DNA from 4 places in the Mesorhizobium sp. B2-1-1 genome. Region 1 is predicted to be linked to each of the others. Evidence: predicted binding sites of a transcription regulator. Region 1 holds the regulator's gene; each other region holds the start of a gene.

Region 1 (4,022 bases):
GCGAGACGGCGCCGCTGCTCTTCACGGCGCTCAACAACCAGTTCTGGTCGAGTAATCTCAATGCGCCGATGGCCAGCCTGCCCGTCACCATCTTCCAGTTCGCTCTCAGCCCCTACGAGGAATGGCAGCAGCTGGCGTGGACCGGCGCACTCATAATCACCCTTACGGTTCTCGGGCTGAGCATCTTCGCCCGCAGCCTTACCGGACGCAGAGAGGACAGATGAAACCGATGTTGTCCACCGAGTTGAATACGCCCGAAGTCGCGGTCGAGAAAGCCAAGATCGAGGTCAAGGGCCTCAATTTCTACTATGGCCAGTCGAAGGCGCTGAAGGATATCAGCCTGTCGCTGCCCGAGCGCAGCGTCACCGCCTTCATCGGGCCTTCGGGCTGCGGGAAGTCGACGCTGCTGCGCGTCTTCAACCGCATCTACGAGCTTTACCCGAGGCAGAGCGCCGAGGGCCAGGTGCTGCTCGACGGCCAGAATATCCTCGACCGTTCGCAGGATCTCAACCTGCTCAGGACCAAGATCGGCATGGTGTTCCAGAAGCCGACGCCGTTCCCGATGTCGATCTACGAGAACATCGCCTTCGGCGTCAGGCTCTATGAGAAGCTCAGCAAGGCGGAGATGGACGGCCGTGTCGAGCAGGCGCTGAAGCGCGCGGCACTGTGGAGCGAGGTCAAGGACAAGCTCAACGCCAGCGGCCTCAGCCTTTCGGGCGGCCAGCAGCAGCGCCTCTGCATCGCCCGCACGGTGGCGGTGAAGCCGGAGGTCATCCTGCTCGACGAGCCTGCCTCGGCGCTCGATCCGCTGTCGACCGCCAAGATCGAGGAGCTGATCGACGAGTTGCAGGCCGATTATACGATCGTCATCGTCACCCACAACATGCAGCAGGCGGCGCGCGTGTCGAAGCAGACCGCCTTCATGTATCTGGGCGAGCTGGTCGAGTTCGACCGCACCGAGAAGATCTTCACGTCGCCCCGCGAGAAGCGCACGCAGGACTATATCACCGGCCGCTTCGGCTGATCCCAGGCATACGAGGACCAAGATCATGGCCGAACACACAGTCGCAGCCTTTGACGAAGATCTCGGACAGATCAGCAGGCTGATCCGCGACATGGGCGATCTCGCCTCATCGATGGTCGGCGGCGCGACCAAGGCGCTCCTGAATTCCGACAACGCGCTCGCCCAGCGCGTCGTCTCCGACGACGCGATCATGGATGCGCGCCAGCGCGAACTCGACGACCGCGCCATCACCCTGATCGCCAAGCGGCAGCCCATGGCGGACGATCTGCGCCATGTCGTCGGCTCGATCCGCATGGCGGGCGATCTCGAACGCATCGGCGATCTCGCCAAGAACATCGCCAAGCGCGTCGGCACCGTCGGCCTTGCCGCCACGCCGCGCGACCTGTCGCACTCCATCGACGCCATGGCGCAGCTTGTGCTGATCCAGGTCCAAGGCGTGATCGAGGAGTATGCGGCGCGCGATGCCGCGGCACTTGCCAAGCTGCGCGCCGACGATGAACGCATCGACGTCAAATACACGTCGGTCTTCCGCGAGCTGCTGACCTACATGATGGAGGATCCGCGCAACATCACCGCCTGCACGCATCTTTTGTTCTGCGCCAAGAATCTCGAGCGCATCGGCGATCACGTGACCAACATTGCCGAAAATGCCTATTATGTGCTGACCGGCACGCAATTGCCCGCCAATCGCCCGAAGCAGGACGAGACGGCGATGTCGGCGCCAGCGGCTTGACGGCAGGGGTGACCAGTCGATGATCGCGCCACGCATCATGGTGGTGGAGGACGAGGAGCCGCTGGGTGTGCTGCTCCGTTACAATCTGGAATCGGAGGGTTATCAGGTAGAGGTGGTGACGCGCGGCGACGAAGCCGAGATCCGCTTGCAGGAGAATGTCCCTGACCTTCTTGTGCTCGACTGGATGGTGCCGGCGGTGTCCGGCATCGAGCTCTGCCGCCGTCTCCGCATGCGGCCCGAGACCGAGCGGCTGCCGATCATCATGCTGACGGCGCGCGGCGAGGAAAGCGACCGGGTGCGCGGTCTCTCCACCGGCGCCGACGACTATCTGGTCAAGCCGTTCTCAACGCCGGAATTCATGGCACGCGTCAAGGCGCTGCTGCGCCGCGCCAAGCCCGAAGTTCTGTCCAGCGTGCTCAAGGTCGGCGACATCGTGCTCGACCGTGAATCGCACCGGGTCTACCGCAAGAAAAGCGAGATCCGGCTCGGGCCGACCGAGTTCCGCCTGCTCGAATTCATGATGCGACATCCCGGCCGCGTGTTCTCGCGCAGCCAACTGCTCGACAATGTCTGGGGCGAAACGATCTATATCGACGAGCGCACCGTGGACGTGCATGTCGGCCGGCTGCGCAAGGCGGTCAACAATGGCCGCATGCCTGACGTGATCCGCACCATTCGGGGCGCGGGGTATGCGATTCGCGAAGACTAGGGATATGTCACGCAACGTTCTCGCCCACGCCTGATTTCGCCTGTGCCCCCGGCGCGAAAATCTCCTGGTCGACGAAGGTCAGCGCGCGCATGGCGCAGCCCTCGCGGATCAGTGGCAGTTCGTTCGGCTCGGTGTCGAAGGAAATCGATTTCGAGTGCTGGCCGCCGGCGGTCTGGGCAATGGCCTCGCGCAGAGCCGGCTCGATCAGGTCGAAGGCGGCGGCGCTGACGCCGACCATGGCGACCGGCGCCGGATCGATCAGCGCGAACAGGCTGCCAAGGCCGTAACCCAGCGCCTCGCCGGCCTTGCGGTAGGCTTCGCGCTCCGGCCCGTCCTTTTCGCGCGCCGAGGCCGCCAGGGTGCGCATGTCGGCGTCGCTGACGTCGACGGGCTCGGTGTCCTCGCCAAGCTGCCTCGCGTTGCGCCAGATGGCATAGTTGCCGGCATAGGCCTCGACGCAGCCGCGCCGCCCGCAGCGGCAGAGCGCCCCGCCGGGGCGATGGATCATGTGGCCGAACTCGCCTCCGGATGAATGGGTGCCGGTGAACAGTTCACCCTTCAGCACCAAGCCCATGCCGATGCCGTGCGACAAAAGGATGGCGATGAAGTCGTCGCGGTAGCGCTGGGGATCGCGCCAGCGCAGCGCCACCGCCATCATGTTGCAATCGTTCTCCATGGTGGCGGGAATGCCGAACTCGGCCTCCAGTATGTCGGCGAAGGCGATGTCGGTCTGCGGCGTGATCGGCGACCACAGCATGGTGCGCGCATCCGTGTCGGTGATGCCCTGGATCGCCAGCGCGATACGGGCGATGCTGCCGACGTCGAGGTCGGGATCCTCGAACCGCCGCCTGACGATGGCCACGCATTCGCCGATCAGCGCCTCGCGCGACAGGGTGAGCGTGTCCAGCCGGCGCTGCTCTTCAGATATCACCTGGCCGGCATAGTCGATGACGGCGACGGAGAGAAAATTCAGCGACAGCACCACGGTCATCACCGCCGCGGCTTCAGGGTTGAGGCTGAGGCCGACCTGCGGCCGGCCGCGTTTCAGCGCACCGGCCTCGCTCGGCTTGCTCTGCGCCAGGATGCCTTCGCCAATCAGGTGGGAGGAGATCGCCGATATGGTGGAATGGCTGAGCCCGGTGGTCGCGGCAATCTCGGTGCGCGAGGGCTGCCCGGCACGGCGCACGGCCGCGATCACCATCGCCCGGTTGCGTCGGCGCAAATCGTCGTGGCGGATTCCGACCGACATGTTTCTCGCATCCTCCCCGTCGCCGCGTTCTCTCCCCAGGATCCCGACGACCGTCAAATACTGGCAGAACCGGCCTTGGCTGTCATTATTTATTCCGGAGCTCGAAAAAAATTCACGAGGACATCAAAATACATCAGAATCGACGTTGACAGCGTTCCGACGATGGACCAGTGTTTTTTCGAGGCTCGAAAAAATAGAGCCTTTGTGCCGGCCTACGGGCCTGTTTGGTCGCGCCATACGCGGCGCAGGGAGGATTAAGATGAAGAGATTCACAGCCGCCATCCTGGCGGGTGTCGCCATGTCGCTG
Region 2 (4,022 bases), 2.7 Mb from region 1:
CGGGCTCAACCTATGGCGCTGCCGGTCGGCTTGGATCGGACAATCAGACCACCGCCGCGCGCAATGTCGACGGATGGACCAAAAGCGTCTGCACGCAGTTGAAGAAGCAGGGCGCCGAAATCTACACGATGGTGCTGCAATCCGATACCGCCGCCAACCGCACGCTTTACAGCGCCTGCGCCTCGGATCCCAGCGACTACTACGCCGTCAACGATCCAAACAAATTGCCGAACGTGTTCCAGCAGATCGCCAACAAATTCTCGAAATTGCAACTGACGAATTGAACGCTCGACCCCGCTGGGCGGCATCCTGGAAGGATGCCGCGAATTTCAGCTCATATGGGCGACGACCTTGTCCACCGTTTCGGGGAAGAAGTCGGGCGCCGCGTGGCGTTTGCCGAACATCATGTCGTATTGCAGCAGCCGGAAGTCGCGGATCGCCGGGTCGATCTGCTTTTGCCGCGCCCAATCGGGCGTGGCTTCTCCCGCCGGCGTCAGCAGCAGATTGCGGTCGACCACGCGGTAGCGTTCGCGCATCTCGCCCAGGAAGCCGGTATAGTAGGGGTGGGTGATGCCGGCCGTTTTCAGGATGTGATAGGGCAGGAAGGCGGGGCTGACGGCGCCCATGTCCTTGGCAGGGCCTGTGCGGTTCGACCAGATGACCAGTGGCGTCTGATGATGCTCCAGCGCCGCCTCGGCGGAAGCCTCCTTGCGCGGCGCGACATTGTCCTTCATGAACCCGGTCTCTACATAGACCGGCCCAAGCGGCGGCAGATGGTCGCCGAAGAAGGCGATGACGGTGGGCCGAGAGCGTTTCTTTGCCCATTCGATCAGGCGTTCGAGACCGCGGTCCGCGTCGGCCGAGCCCTCGGTGTAACTCAGCAGCGATTCACGCGCCCATTGGCTGATCGGCGCCTGCACGGTGTGGGTCGGGTTGTAGTAGCGGTTCGGCTCGTAAGGGCCGTGGTTCTGCAGGCTGACGGCAAAGAAGAACACCGGGGCATCGCTGGCATCGGCCTCGCTGATGATCTCGTCCGTCATCGCCGCGTCGGATGCCAGCGGCCCGCGCTTTTGCATCGGCGGCAACGTCTCTTCCGATCTGAAGTCGTCGAAGCCGAAATCGGCATAGACCGCGCCGCGGTTCCAGAACCAGTTGGTGCCCGGATGGATGGCGCGCGCCCTGTAGCCCTCCCTCTTCAGGAAGGTCGCCAGCGACGGCGTCGGCGTGCGCACATATTGCTGGTAGGGGATGCTGCCGGCCGGCAGGAAGGCGTTGGAGAAGCCGGTCAGTGCTTCGAACTCGATATTGGCGGTCATGCCGCCGAATTCGGGTGAGAACATGGAGCCCGAACGCAGCGCCCGCACATTGGGGATCGGATCGGGCGTGATGGTGACCCCGGGCAGCTTGGTCGGATCCCAGAAGGATTCGCTCATGACGACGATGATGTCGGGCTTTTCCTGGGGCACCGAGGCGGTCACCTGCGGCCTGTCGATGGCCGCGATCGCCTTTTCCGAATAGCCTGGCGGCGCCGAGACATGCGCCATCGGCACGTTCAGCGCGAAGGCGAGCGCAAAGCCGTTGGAGGCGTAATTTTCCTTCTGGTCCCACATGATCGGGATGATCTGCAGCCGGTCCCGGGTCCACGAGAAGGTGGCATAGTCCATGATCGAGACGAAGAAGGCGAGCAGCGGCACCGCCAGCGTCAGCCGGGCGAGACGGCCCTTGCGGCTGAGTATCGGCACCTTTCGACGCCAGACCCGCCAGCCATAGATGAGCAGCGACAGGCCGGCGACAATGCCGACAATCATGGCAAGGGCAGTCATCGGGCGGTCACGCACCAGAAGCGGCAGAAGCGCCACGATCTGGCGGGAGTAGAGGAAATCGGTCGGGTAGAGGGGATCGCCGAGATAATGCGATTTCTGGTGACCGATGAAAGCCAGCGAGAGCGTCAGCGGCGCGACGATCATCAGGCTTTGATAGCTGCGGCCGAAAACGGCATCGAGGCCGACCAGAACCAGTGCGAACACCACGATCGTGGTCCAGCCCGGCTTGAGCGGCTGCAGGAAGAAGGAAACCGTGCCGGCGAAGTCGCCGCGCACGATCAATTCGATGGCGAACACCAGGACGGCCGCGATCAGCAGGCTGGTCAGCCCATAGCGTATGGTCGGCCACTTCCGTCCCGGCAGGTAGCCGGTGGAAGGATCGTCTTCCAGAAACTGTGGCGCGGCTTTGCCTGCGCCTTTCGAAATCCTAGCCACTTTAACTTCCCCACCCAGCGACAGACCCGTCACTCGATTGTCATGGAATTGTCACGCAAAGCTAGCGCCTGTGGCGGAAATAAGAAGAGCCAGCAAACGATTCGTGAGCGGTTTTCATCAGGAGTGATCGCCAAAAAGCCTTTTGGAACAGGCACTCGGCCGGCAAAGCTGCCAAGGGGCCGGGTCGAACCGGGCTTGACTTGGCAGGCCGCGTTGCGTCACAGGCAGGAAAATTCGTGTATCAGGCAAGCAGAACCGAGCTTTGGGAGCCCACACATGGCCGTTGCATTCACCTTTCCGGGACAAGGCAGCCAGGCTGTCGGCATGGGCAAGGACCTCGCCGATGCCTTCCCCGAGGCGCGTAGGGTTTTTAGCGAAGTCGACGACGCGCTCGGCGAAAACCTGTCGAAGCTGATCTGGGAAGGGCCGGAAGAGACGCTGACGCTCACCGCCAACGCGCAGCCGGCGCTGATGGCCGTATCGCTGGCCGCGATCAGGGCCTTGGAAGCGGGCGGCTTCTCGCTGAAGGACAAGATTACCTACGTCGCTGGCCATTCGCTGGGCGAATATTCGGCGCTTGCCGCCGCCGGCTTCGTCTCGGTTGCCGATGCCGCCAGGCTGCTGCGCATCCGCGGCAATGCCATGCAAGCGGCGGTGCCCGCCGGCGAAGGCGCCATGGCGGCGATCATCGGACTGGAGCAGGCCGATGTCGAAGCCGCCTGCGCCGAGGCTGCCAAAGGATCGGTCTGCCAGATCGCCAACGACAATGGCGGTGGCCAGCTGGTGATTTCCGGCGCCAAGGCAGCGGTCGAACTGGCTGCCAAACTGTGCACGGAAAAAGGCGCCAAGCGAGCGCTGATGCTGCAGGTCTCCGCGCCCTTCCATTCGGCGCTGATGGCGCCCGCCGCCGAGATCATGCGCGAGGCGCTGGCCGGGGTAACCAAGAACGCGCCTGTCGTGCCGCTCGTCTCCAATGTCACGGTCACTCCGACCAGCGATCCCGAAATCATTGCGCGCCGTCTGTTCGAACAGGTGATCGGCCGCGTGCGCTGGCGCGAGACAGTGGAGTGGTTCGGCGCGAACGGCGTCACCACGCTCTATGAAGTCGGCGCGGGAAAAGTGCTTTCAGGGCTGGCCCGGCGCATCAACCGCGAAATCGCCACGGCATCGGTCGGTTCCGCGGCCGAGGTCGAAACCGCACTGGCGGCGCTCGGGTGAGGCGCCGCGACTGAATTTGACGAACTCACGAGGTTTGGCATGCCTGTCTCATCCGTCTTTCTGCCGAAATCGAACAGCGCCTGGACTCCTTTGTCGCTAGGACAGACCGCAGCAAAGTTGATTGTTTGCGCGAACTCATCCAGCGCGGCCTGGACGATGTGGAAGATTATGACTTGGCGGCCGAAGCTGCAGGACGCATTGGGCGAGGGGAAGAGGATATTATGAAAGCTGATGATTTCTGGCGCGGCTTGTATCGCTGAAGATATTCCGTTGGTGATGGCAATCGGATACCCGCGAGACGTATACAGATAAGGTTGCTCGCTGAGCTTCCGAAACCAAAGAGGAAAACACATGTTCGAACTGACCGGCCGCAAGGCACTTGTCACCGGCGCGTCGGGAGGCATCGGCGAGGCGATCGCCAGGGTGCTGCATGCGCAAGGCGCCGTCGTCGGCCTGCACGGCACGCGCGTCGAGAAACTGGAGGCGCTGGCCGCCGAACTCGGCGACCGGGTGAAGCTGTTTCCGGCCGACCTGTCGAACCGCGAC
Region 3 (4,022 bases), 340 kb from region 1:
CTCAACGTCAACACGTTCTGGCAGCGCGTCATCACCGGCATGTTGATCATCGTCATCGTCTACTTCGACGGCCTGCGCCGCCGAGGTGGCAAGTAAAATCGATCGCCGGCCGGGTCGAAAAATCGGCCGGCGATTCCATGAACCGACTGGATTGAAGCATGAAAGCCGTTGTCTGCCGTTCGCCCGGCGACCTTGTCGTGGAAGACCGTCCCGCGGCTGGCTCGCCGCCTCCCGGCTGGGCGCTGGTGGCGGTCAGCCATGTCGGCATCTGCGGCACCGACTACCACATCTTCGAGGGCAAGCATCCCTTCCTCGCCTACCCCCGCATCATGGGCCATGAAGTGTCGGGGACCATCGTCGAGGCGGGCGAAGGCGTTGGTCTTGCCACGGGCGAGCCGGTCATCATCAATCCCTATCTGGCGTGCGGCAAATGCATCGCCTGCCGGCACGGTAAACCCAATTGCTGTGTCCGGATCGAAGTGCTCGGCGTGCATCGCGACGGCGCCATGTGCGAACAGATCCTTATCCCGGAACAAAACCTCTATCCAGCCAACGGCCTGTCGTTGGCCGATGCCGCGGCCGTCGAGTTCCTGGCCATCGGCGCCCATGCGGTGCGGCGCTCGCGTGCCGATCCCGGCGCACGGACGCTCGTCATCGGCGCCGGACCGATCGGGCTCGGCACCGCCATCTTCGCCCGCATCGCCGGGCTCGACGTGACGCTGCTCGACATGAGCAGCGAAAGGCTCGGCTTCGCCGCCAATGAACTCGGCTTCAAGACCCTCGACGGGTCGCGCGGCGCGGCATCCGATCTGGTCAGCGAAGCGACATCAGGCGAAGGCTTCGACGTGGTCTTCGACGCCACCGGGAACACCGGCTCGGTGCAGTCGGCCTTCGCTCATGTCGCGCATGGCGGGACATTGGTGCTGGTCAGCGTCGTGAAGGACGACATCGCCTTTTCCGACCCCGAGTTCCACAAGCGCGAGATGACGCTTGTCGGCAGCCGCAATGCCTTGAGGGCCGACTTTGACCACGTCGCCGCTTCGATCCGCGATGGCGCCGTGCCGCTGGCCAAGCTCGTCACCCACCGCACCACGCTTGCCGACACGCCACGTGATCTCGCCCGCTGGGCGCATGAGAAATCCGGCCTGATCAAGGCCGTGATCGAGGTGGGGGCATAAGCTGGCAGATCGTGAACCCGGCCCGTATTGACCACGCCCCGCGCAGGGCGACCCCCAAACCGCCAAGCCGCTGACAACCGAGCTGGTCTGGTACCAGCGTTGGTATAAGGCCGACACGCCCTACAGCGCCGACAGTTTCAGCTCCACCCGCTCCGCCGGGAAGCGCGCCTCGGCGAATTGGATCGGCCGGCCGTCCGTCGTCATGTTGACGGCCATCGTGACCAGCACGATGCCGCCCGGCTGCAGATCGAGGTCGGCAAGGTCGGAAGCATCGGCGTGACGCGCCGACAGCACCGTCGATTGCCTGAGATAATCGTCTATGCCGAAACGCTTGAGCGATGCGGTGATCGACCCGGTCTCGGCCATGGCCACATCGATGCCGGCGAAGCGCCTGGCGTCGAACCAGCCGGAAGCGCGCGACACCGGCTTCCCATCGGCCTCGCCGCGCGTCTCCAGGCGAATCACATCCGATCCCCTGGCAAGGCCCAGGGCTTCGGCGACGCGCCGGCTGGCCGGCTCGACCGATGAGGCCAGCAGCACGATATGCCGCTCCGACGCCTGGCCCTGCAAGCCGGTTGAAAATCGCGTGCGCGCGCCGATCGGATAGGACAGCCGCTTGCGCGACAGCACGAAAGTGCCGCGCCCCTGCTCGGCCCGCAGTACCCCGTCCTGCACGAGCGCCGCGATGGCGCTGCGCACCGTGTGACGGTTGACGCCATAGCGCTCGGCCAGCGCCACCTCCGGCGGCAGCGCGGCATTCTCGGCGAAATCGCCGGCAGCGATCGATTGCAGGATTCGGTCGGCGATCTGGCGCCACAACGAGACGCCGCTGCGCCGCTCGATACCGTCAGCCACGTGTTTTCCGTTCACGGTTTCGCCCCTGGCCGGCCCCTGTCACGCACCCGTCATGGACTCGCGTCAGGTAATGGGTATAATTCGTATGGTTGTCTATATCAATAGACAAATTAGAAGCAAGGATGTTGCTCATGCGAGGACAGGAAGCGCGCGACCAGGCCGAACGCAAGGCGGCCATGGCAACCCTGGCGCAGTCCAGCGGCGACGACATCGTTCGCCTCTGGAACGAATCCGGCCTGCCTGCCGAGGCCGAACTGCTGCGCGGTCCCGAGACCGGCCTGGTTACCATGCGCGGCCGCATCGGCGGCGGCGGCGCGCCGTTCAATGTCGGCGAGGCCACCGTGACCCGCGCCACAGTGCGCCTGCCGTCCGGACAGGTCGGCCATTGCTATGCGCTCGGCCGCGACAAGCAGAAGGCGAAGCTGGCGGCCATCGCCGACGCGCTGTGGCAGGACCCCGCCCACCGAGAGGCGGTCGAAACGGGCCTTCTCGCGCCGCTGCGGGCTGCCTTGACCACGGCACGAGAAAGGCGCCGCGCCGAAACGGCGGCAACGAAGGTGGATTTCTTCACCATGGTTCGCGGAGAAGATTGATGGATATCGCAGCGCAATCGATCGAGGGCGGGTTCGCCGATCCGGTGTTCAACGCCCAGACGGTGTTTCGCGCCGTCATGGACGCAATGGCGCGGCCGGGCAGCGTGCAACCCTTGCCGGCCCTGGCCCGCCCGCCGGCGCCGCTTTCGGCGATATCGGGCGCGGTTGCGCTGGCATTGTGCGACAACGACACGCCGCTCTGGCTGGACCCGGCCCTGCACGCCTCGGCAGCGGTCATGTCCTGGCTCGGCTTTCACAGCGGCGCGCCGCTGGCCAACACCCCGGCCGACGCGCATTTCGCCTTTGTGGCCTCGCCGGCCGAGATGATGGCGCTCGACGGTTTCTCGCAAGGCACGCAGGACTATCCCGACCGCTCGACCACATTGATCCTGCAGGTCGGCGATCTCACGTCAGGCACGCCGCTGCTGCTCGAAGGTCCTGGCATCGAGAAGACGGCGACGATCGCGCCGGCCCTCATGCCGCGTCATTTCATCGAGCAGTGGAAGCAGAACATCAACCGCTTTCCGCGCGGCGTCGACATCATCCTGGCGGCACATGACAGCCTCGCCTGCCTGCCGCGTACGACACGCATCAAGACGACGGAGGCCTAGCATGTATGTCGCGGTAAAAGGCGGCGAAGCTGCAATCGCCAACGCCCACAGCCTGCTCGCTGACCGTCGGCGCGGTGACCGCTCGGTACCGGCACTGCGCCTCGACCAGATCGTCGAACAGCTGGCGCTCGGCGTCGACCGGGTGATGAGCGAAGGCTCGCTTTACGATCGCGAACTCGCCGCACTCGCTATCGTGCAGGCGCGCGGCGACATGATCGAGGCGATCTTCCTGGTGCGGGCCTACCGCACCACGCTGCCGCGCTTTGGCTATACAAATGCCATCGACACCGCCACCATGCTGGTCGAACGCCGCGTTTCGGCGACCTACAAGGACCTGCCCGGCGGCCAGTTGCTTGGGCCCACCTTCGACTACACGCACCGGCTGCTCGATCCCGAGCTTGCCGCCGGCGCCGATGTCGCCGCGCCCTTGCGGCGCGAGACGGAAGCGCAGGCAATGCCGCGCGTCTCGGCGATCCTCGCTCGCGATGGGCTGATCGAGCCGGACGGAGACATGCCTCAGGACCATGTCCCCGGCGACATCACCCGCGAGCCGCTGGAGTTCCCGATGGCTCGCGACATCCGCCTGCAGGCGCTGTCGCGCGGCGACGAGGGGTTCCTGCTGGCGCTCGGCTATTCCACGCAGCGCGGCTATGCCCGCAACCATCCCTTCGTCGGCGAGATCCGCATCGGCGAGGTCGAGCTGGAGCTCGACGTGCCCGAACTGCCTTTCGCCGTGCCGCTCGGCACGGTGCGCGTCACCGAATGCCAGATGGTCAATCAGTTCA
Region 4 (4,022 bases), 1.4 Mb from region 1:
ATCGCCGTCGGGGCGCTCCATAGGTTATTGTATACACAAAAATAGAGCCTAGTTCAACAATTTTTGTATATACGATAACCTTCCTCGACATCAAGCTGAACCGCCGACATCAAGCGCGGGAGGGCGTCTCTTCGAGCTCGGCCGCCTGGGTGCCGATGGTCATGGCGTTGCCGCGCCAGTCGACGGCCCCGCCCAGCCAACCGCGCATCCAGATCGCGGGCAAAATCAGGTCGCGTGCGATCATCGCGGTGACGATGCGCGGCGACAGATACCAGCCCTTTGCCGAGGCGAGCATGCATTCCGGCAGGTAGGCGAGCGCCAGCACGCAAAGCGCTGTCATGGGCAGGCTGACGCCGGCGCTGGCCGCGGCGATCAATGCCAGCACGAGCGGAGCCGCCACGCCGGTCAGGATCTCGGGTGCGAAGAACAGCGGAAAGGTGACGCGGCGCAGGCGCGCCCAGCGGGCCTGGCGCGACCAGATCTCGCCCGGCATGCGCTGCCCGAGCGGCTGCTCGAAGGGCGAAGCGACGAGATTGACGCGCAGGCCGAGCCTGTTGACCAGTTTGGTCGACGCGGCATCCTCCGCGATCTCGGCGGCGAGCGCACGGATGCCGCCATTGGCGTCGAGCATCTGCTTGTTCCACAACATGCTCTTGCCCTGGGCAAAGCCGAGGCCAAGCGCCTCGCCGGCATATTGCCAGCGCGCCTGCAGCGTGTTGAGGAAAGCGCATTCGACTTCTGCCCAGAAGCCGTCGGGCCGCGAACCGATCGGCGTCGAGCAAACCAGGCCGGTGTCCCGCCGCCATGCCGCCATCAGGTGCTGGACGTAGTCTTTCGGCATCAGCACGTTGGAATCGGCGAGAATGACCCAGTCGTGGCGCGCTGCCTCCCAGCCCTTGACGCAGTTGTTCAGTTTCGGGTTGGCGCTGACGCGGTCGTCGCCGGTGAGCAGGCGGGCCGGCACGGCTGGAAAGCGGGCAATCGCGGCGCGGATCGGCTTGACCGCGGGGTCGTCGGCATGGGCGACACAGAAGATCAGTTCGTAGCGCGGCCAGTCGAGCGAGAAAGCGCGCTCAAGCGTCTCATGGGTAAACGGCTCGACGCCGCGCGCCGGGATGACGATCGAGACAGACAGCGGCTTGCCGGCCGGCGGCGCGATGGCGGCGCGCCGTTTCAGGCGCGAGCAGGCGAGCAGTATGCTGGCGAGATTTGAGGCGATGAGAGCGATCGAAAGCGAGCCGGTTATGAGAGCGAGTTCCATCGATATCCGATCACTCCAGAAAACCCGGCCCGCTTGGCGGCCGTTTTCGACAGTTCGACAGAGCGCCCGAGTCGCCCGGCATTGCTGGTGCACACCATCATTGTCATGTGTCACTCAAATGACATTGTTTGTCGGCACCTGCCCTTCAGGGACAGCAACTCGGACGCGCACGGTTGATCGAACCGCAAAGAGCGCCGAATGTTCCACACCGGATTTGTTTTGGAGCCGCTCATGTACCGCGCCGTCACGCGCAACATCGAAGTGCAGGTCAGGCCGTTCTATCTCGAGGACCGCTCGGATCCTTCGGAAAACCGCTATGTCTGGGGCTACCAGATAACGATCGACAACCAGTCCGACGAATTCGTGCAGCTGTTGTCGCGCTATTGGCACATAACCGACGGCGCCGGCCGGGTCGAGGAAGTGCGAGGTGCCGGCGTGGTCGGCGATCAGCCCGAACTCAATCCCGGCGACAGCTATCAATACACGTCGGGCTGTCCGCTCTCGACCCCGTCGGGGATCATGGTCGGTCACTACACCATGCGCAACGAGCGGGGCGAGACATTCGACATCGCCATCCCCGCCTTCTCACTCGACCTGCCGGGGACAAGGCGGACGGTGAATTAGACGAGGCGAAATCGGCGACAGCGGGTTTCTCCCCGTCACTATACGGCGAGAAATGTCCGGCAGGAATGAGGGGCAGCGCCGCCCCTCATCCGCTCTTGGGCCCCTTCTCCCCGTAGAACGGGGAGAAACAAGAACCCTACTGAGTCGTAAATTCCGCCGGGTCGAAGTCATATTGCGTCGAACAGAACTCGCAAGCGACGTGGATGCCGCCGTCCTCGGTGCTGTCCTTGATCTCCTGCGCGGAGAAGCCCTCGAGGATGCCGCGGATCTTGTCGCGGGAGCATGAGCACTGATCGGCGACGGGAACGCCGCCGAAGACGCGCACGCCATGCTCGTGGAACAGACGATAGAGCAGCCGCTCTGCGCCGATGGTCGGATCGATCAGTTCGGTCGGCTCGATGGTGCCGAGCAGCGCCAGCAATTCCTGCCAGGAATTGTCTGTGGGATCGTGGATCTCCTCGCGCGGATCGCCATCCCCGCCGGGCAGGTCAGGAACGCGCATGCGCTCGGAGGCCTGCGGCAGGAACTGCGCCAGGATGCCGCCCGCCCGCCACTGCTCGCGCGCGCCGCCGGGGCCGGGCGTCAAAAGCTTGGCGACGGAAAGCCGGAGATCGGTCGGGATCTGCTCCGACTGGCGGAAATAGGTGCGCGCGGCCTCTTCCAGGGTCTCGCCGTCGAGCTGGACGATGCCCTGGTAGCGCTGCGTGTGAGCACCTTGGTCGATGGTCAGCGCCAGCACACCGTTGCCGAGCAGCGTTTGCTGCGAGGTCTCGCCGGCCGCAATCAGCGCCTCCAGCCGGTCGACATCGAAGCGCGCATAGGCACGCAGCGCCGAGGGCGTGGAAAAATCCGCGACCAGCATGTCGACAGGCCCGTCGGTGCGGGTCTGCAGGATGAACTTGCCCTCGAACTTGAGCGAGGTGCCTAGCAGCACCGTCAGCACACAGGCTTCCGCCAGCAACCGGGCGACCGGCTCGGGATAATCATGGCGGCCAAGGATCGCATCGAGCATCGGCCCGAGCTGAACGGTGCGGCCGCGCACATCGAGCGGGCCGACCTCGAAGGGCACGACGTGATCATCGCCGGCGTAACCGAATTCGCCGAGTTTGGGGTGATGTTCAGCCACTTGATGGGTTTCCAGCATGACAAAGCTCCAGGGCGCGGCCATGCCGCCCTTTGGGGAGCATGCGTCTAAACGCGCTTGATTTGCGTGATGCCGCGCAGATAGGCATCGCGCCTCCGGAGATCAAGTTCCCCGGCACGTCAAGCGCCAAGACACTTCAAGTCCACTTCAGGCCCCAAGACACCAGGCAAGCACGGCCTTCTGGGCGTGGAGCCGGTTCTCGGCCTCGTCGAAGACCACCGAATGCGGACCGTCGATGACCTCGTCCGTCACTTCCTCGCCGCGATGCGCCGGCAGGCAGTGCATGAACAGCGCGTCGGGCTTTGCCTTGGCCATCAGCTTGGCGTTGACCTGGTAGGGCGAAAACACGTTGTGGCCGCGGGCGCGGTGCTCCTGGCCCATCGACACCCAGCAGTCGGTGACGACGCAGTCGGCCTGGTCGACGGCTTCCTCTGGCGAGCGGGTAAAGGAGAGCTTGCCGCCATGTGCGGTTGACCAGTCGACATGCTTCTGCGCCGGCTCGCTGCCTTCGGGCACCGCCACGTTGAGGCTGAAGCGGAACCGCGCCGAGGCTTCCAGCAGCGAATGCAGCACGTTGTTGCCGTCGCCAGTCCAGGCGATGGTCTTGCCGGCGACCGGACCGCGATGCTCCTCGAAGGTCATGATGTCGGCCATCAGCTGGCAAGGATGGGTATCGTCGGTGAGCCCGTTGATCACCGGGATGGTCGCATTCTCGGTCAGCTCCAGCAGCCGCTCATGCGAGGTGGTGCGGATCATGATGGCGTCGACATAGCGCGACAGAACCTTGGCTGTGTCGGCGATGGTCTCGGAGCGGCCGAGCTGCATCTCGGTGCCGGTCAGCATGATGGTCTCGCCGCCAAGCTGACGCATGCCGACATCGAAGGAGACGCGCGTGCGCGTCGACGGCTTGTCGAAGATCATCGCCAGCACCTTGCCTTCGAGAGGTTTCGAGCGCTCGCCCGCCTTGAGGCGCGCCTTGCGCTCCACTGCGTC

What was found. The regulator PhoB, encoded in region 1, activates phosphate uptake and scavenging genes when phosphate is short. The targets are predictions, from matches to a motif close to TGTCATNNANCTGTCAT.
Region 2: the regulator PhoB is predicted to act here: its motif matches at 2,297-2,313, upstream of FJ972_RS21325 (LTA synthase family protein).
Region 3: the regulator PhoB is predicted to act here: its motif matches at 2,071-2,087, upstream of phnF (phosphonate metabolism transcriptional regulator PhnF).
Region 4: the regulator PhoB is predicted to act here: its motif matches at 1,369-1,385, upstream of FJ972_RS27440 (ceramide glucosyltransferase).

What each region holds. Positions count from the first base shown of each region.
Region 1 covers NZ_CP083954.1:1,319,456-1,323,477, forward strand. Annotated here, with positions in the region: gene pstA (phosphate ABC transporter permease PstA) at 1-224, shown strand, start outside; gene pstB (phosphate ABC transporter ATP-binding protein PstB) at 221-1,024, shown strand; gene phoU (phosphate signaling complex protein PhoU) at 1,050-1,757, shown strand; gene phoB (phosphate regulon transcriptional regulator PhoB) at 1,777-2,466, shown strand; gene FJ972_RS06445 (ROK family protein) at 2,474-3,715, opposite strand; gene xylF (D-xylose ABC transporter substrate-binding protein) at 3,975-4,022, shown strand, end outside.
Region 2 covers NZ_CP083954.1:4,315,867-4,319,888, reverse strand. Annotated here, with positions in the region: gene FJ972_RS21330 (pilus assembly protein) at 1-284, shown strand, start outside; gene FJ972_RS21325 (LTA synthase family protein) at 330-2,258, opposite strand; gene fabD (ACP S-malonyltransferase) at 2,535-3,476, shown strand; gene FJ972_RS30190 (hypothetical protein) at 3,602-3,736, shown strand; gene fabG (3-oxoacyl-[acyl-carrier-protein] reductase) at 3,828-4,022, shown strand, end outside.
Region 3 covers NZ_CP083954.1:1,657,997-1,662,018, reverse strand. Annotated here, with positions in the region: gene FJ972_RS08100 (ABC transporter permease) at 1-96, shown strand, start outside; gene FJ972_RS08095 (zinc-binding alcohol dehydrogenase family protein) at 159-1,178, shown strand; gene phnF (phosphonate metabolism transcriptional regulator PhnF) at 1,299-2,033, opposite strand; gene phnG (phosphonate C-P lyase system protein PhnG) at 2,165-2,626, shown strand; gene phnH (phosphonate C-P lyase system protein PhnH) at 2,626-3,237, shown strand; gene FJ972_RS08075 (carbon-phosphorus lyase complex subunit PhnI) at 3,239-4,022, shown strand, end outside.
Region 4 covers NZ_CP083954.1:5,660,283-5,664,304, forward strand. Annotated here, with positions in the region: gene FJ972_RS27440 (ceramide glucosyltransferase) at 110-1,261, opposite strand; gene apaG (Co2+/Mg2+ efflux protein ApaG) at 1,493-1,885, shown strand; gene FJ972_RS27450 (Hsp33 family molecular chaperone) at 2,022-3,053, opposite strand; gene argF (ornithine carbamoyltransferase) at 3,177-4,022, opposite strand, start outside.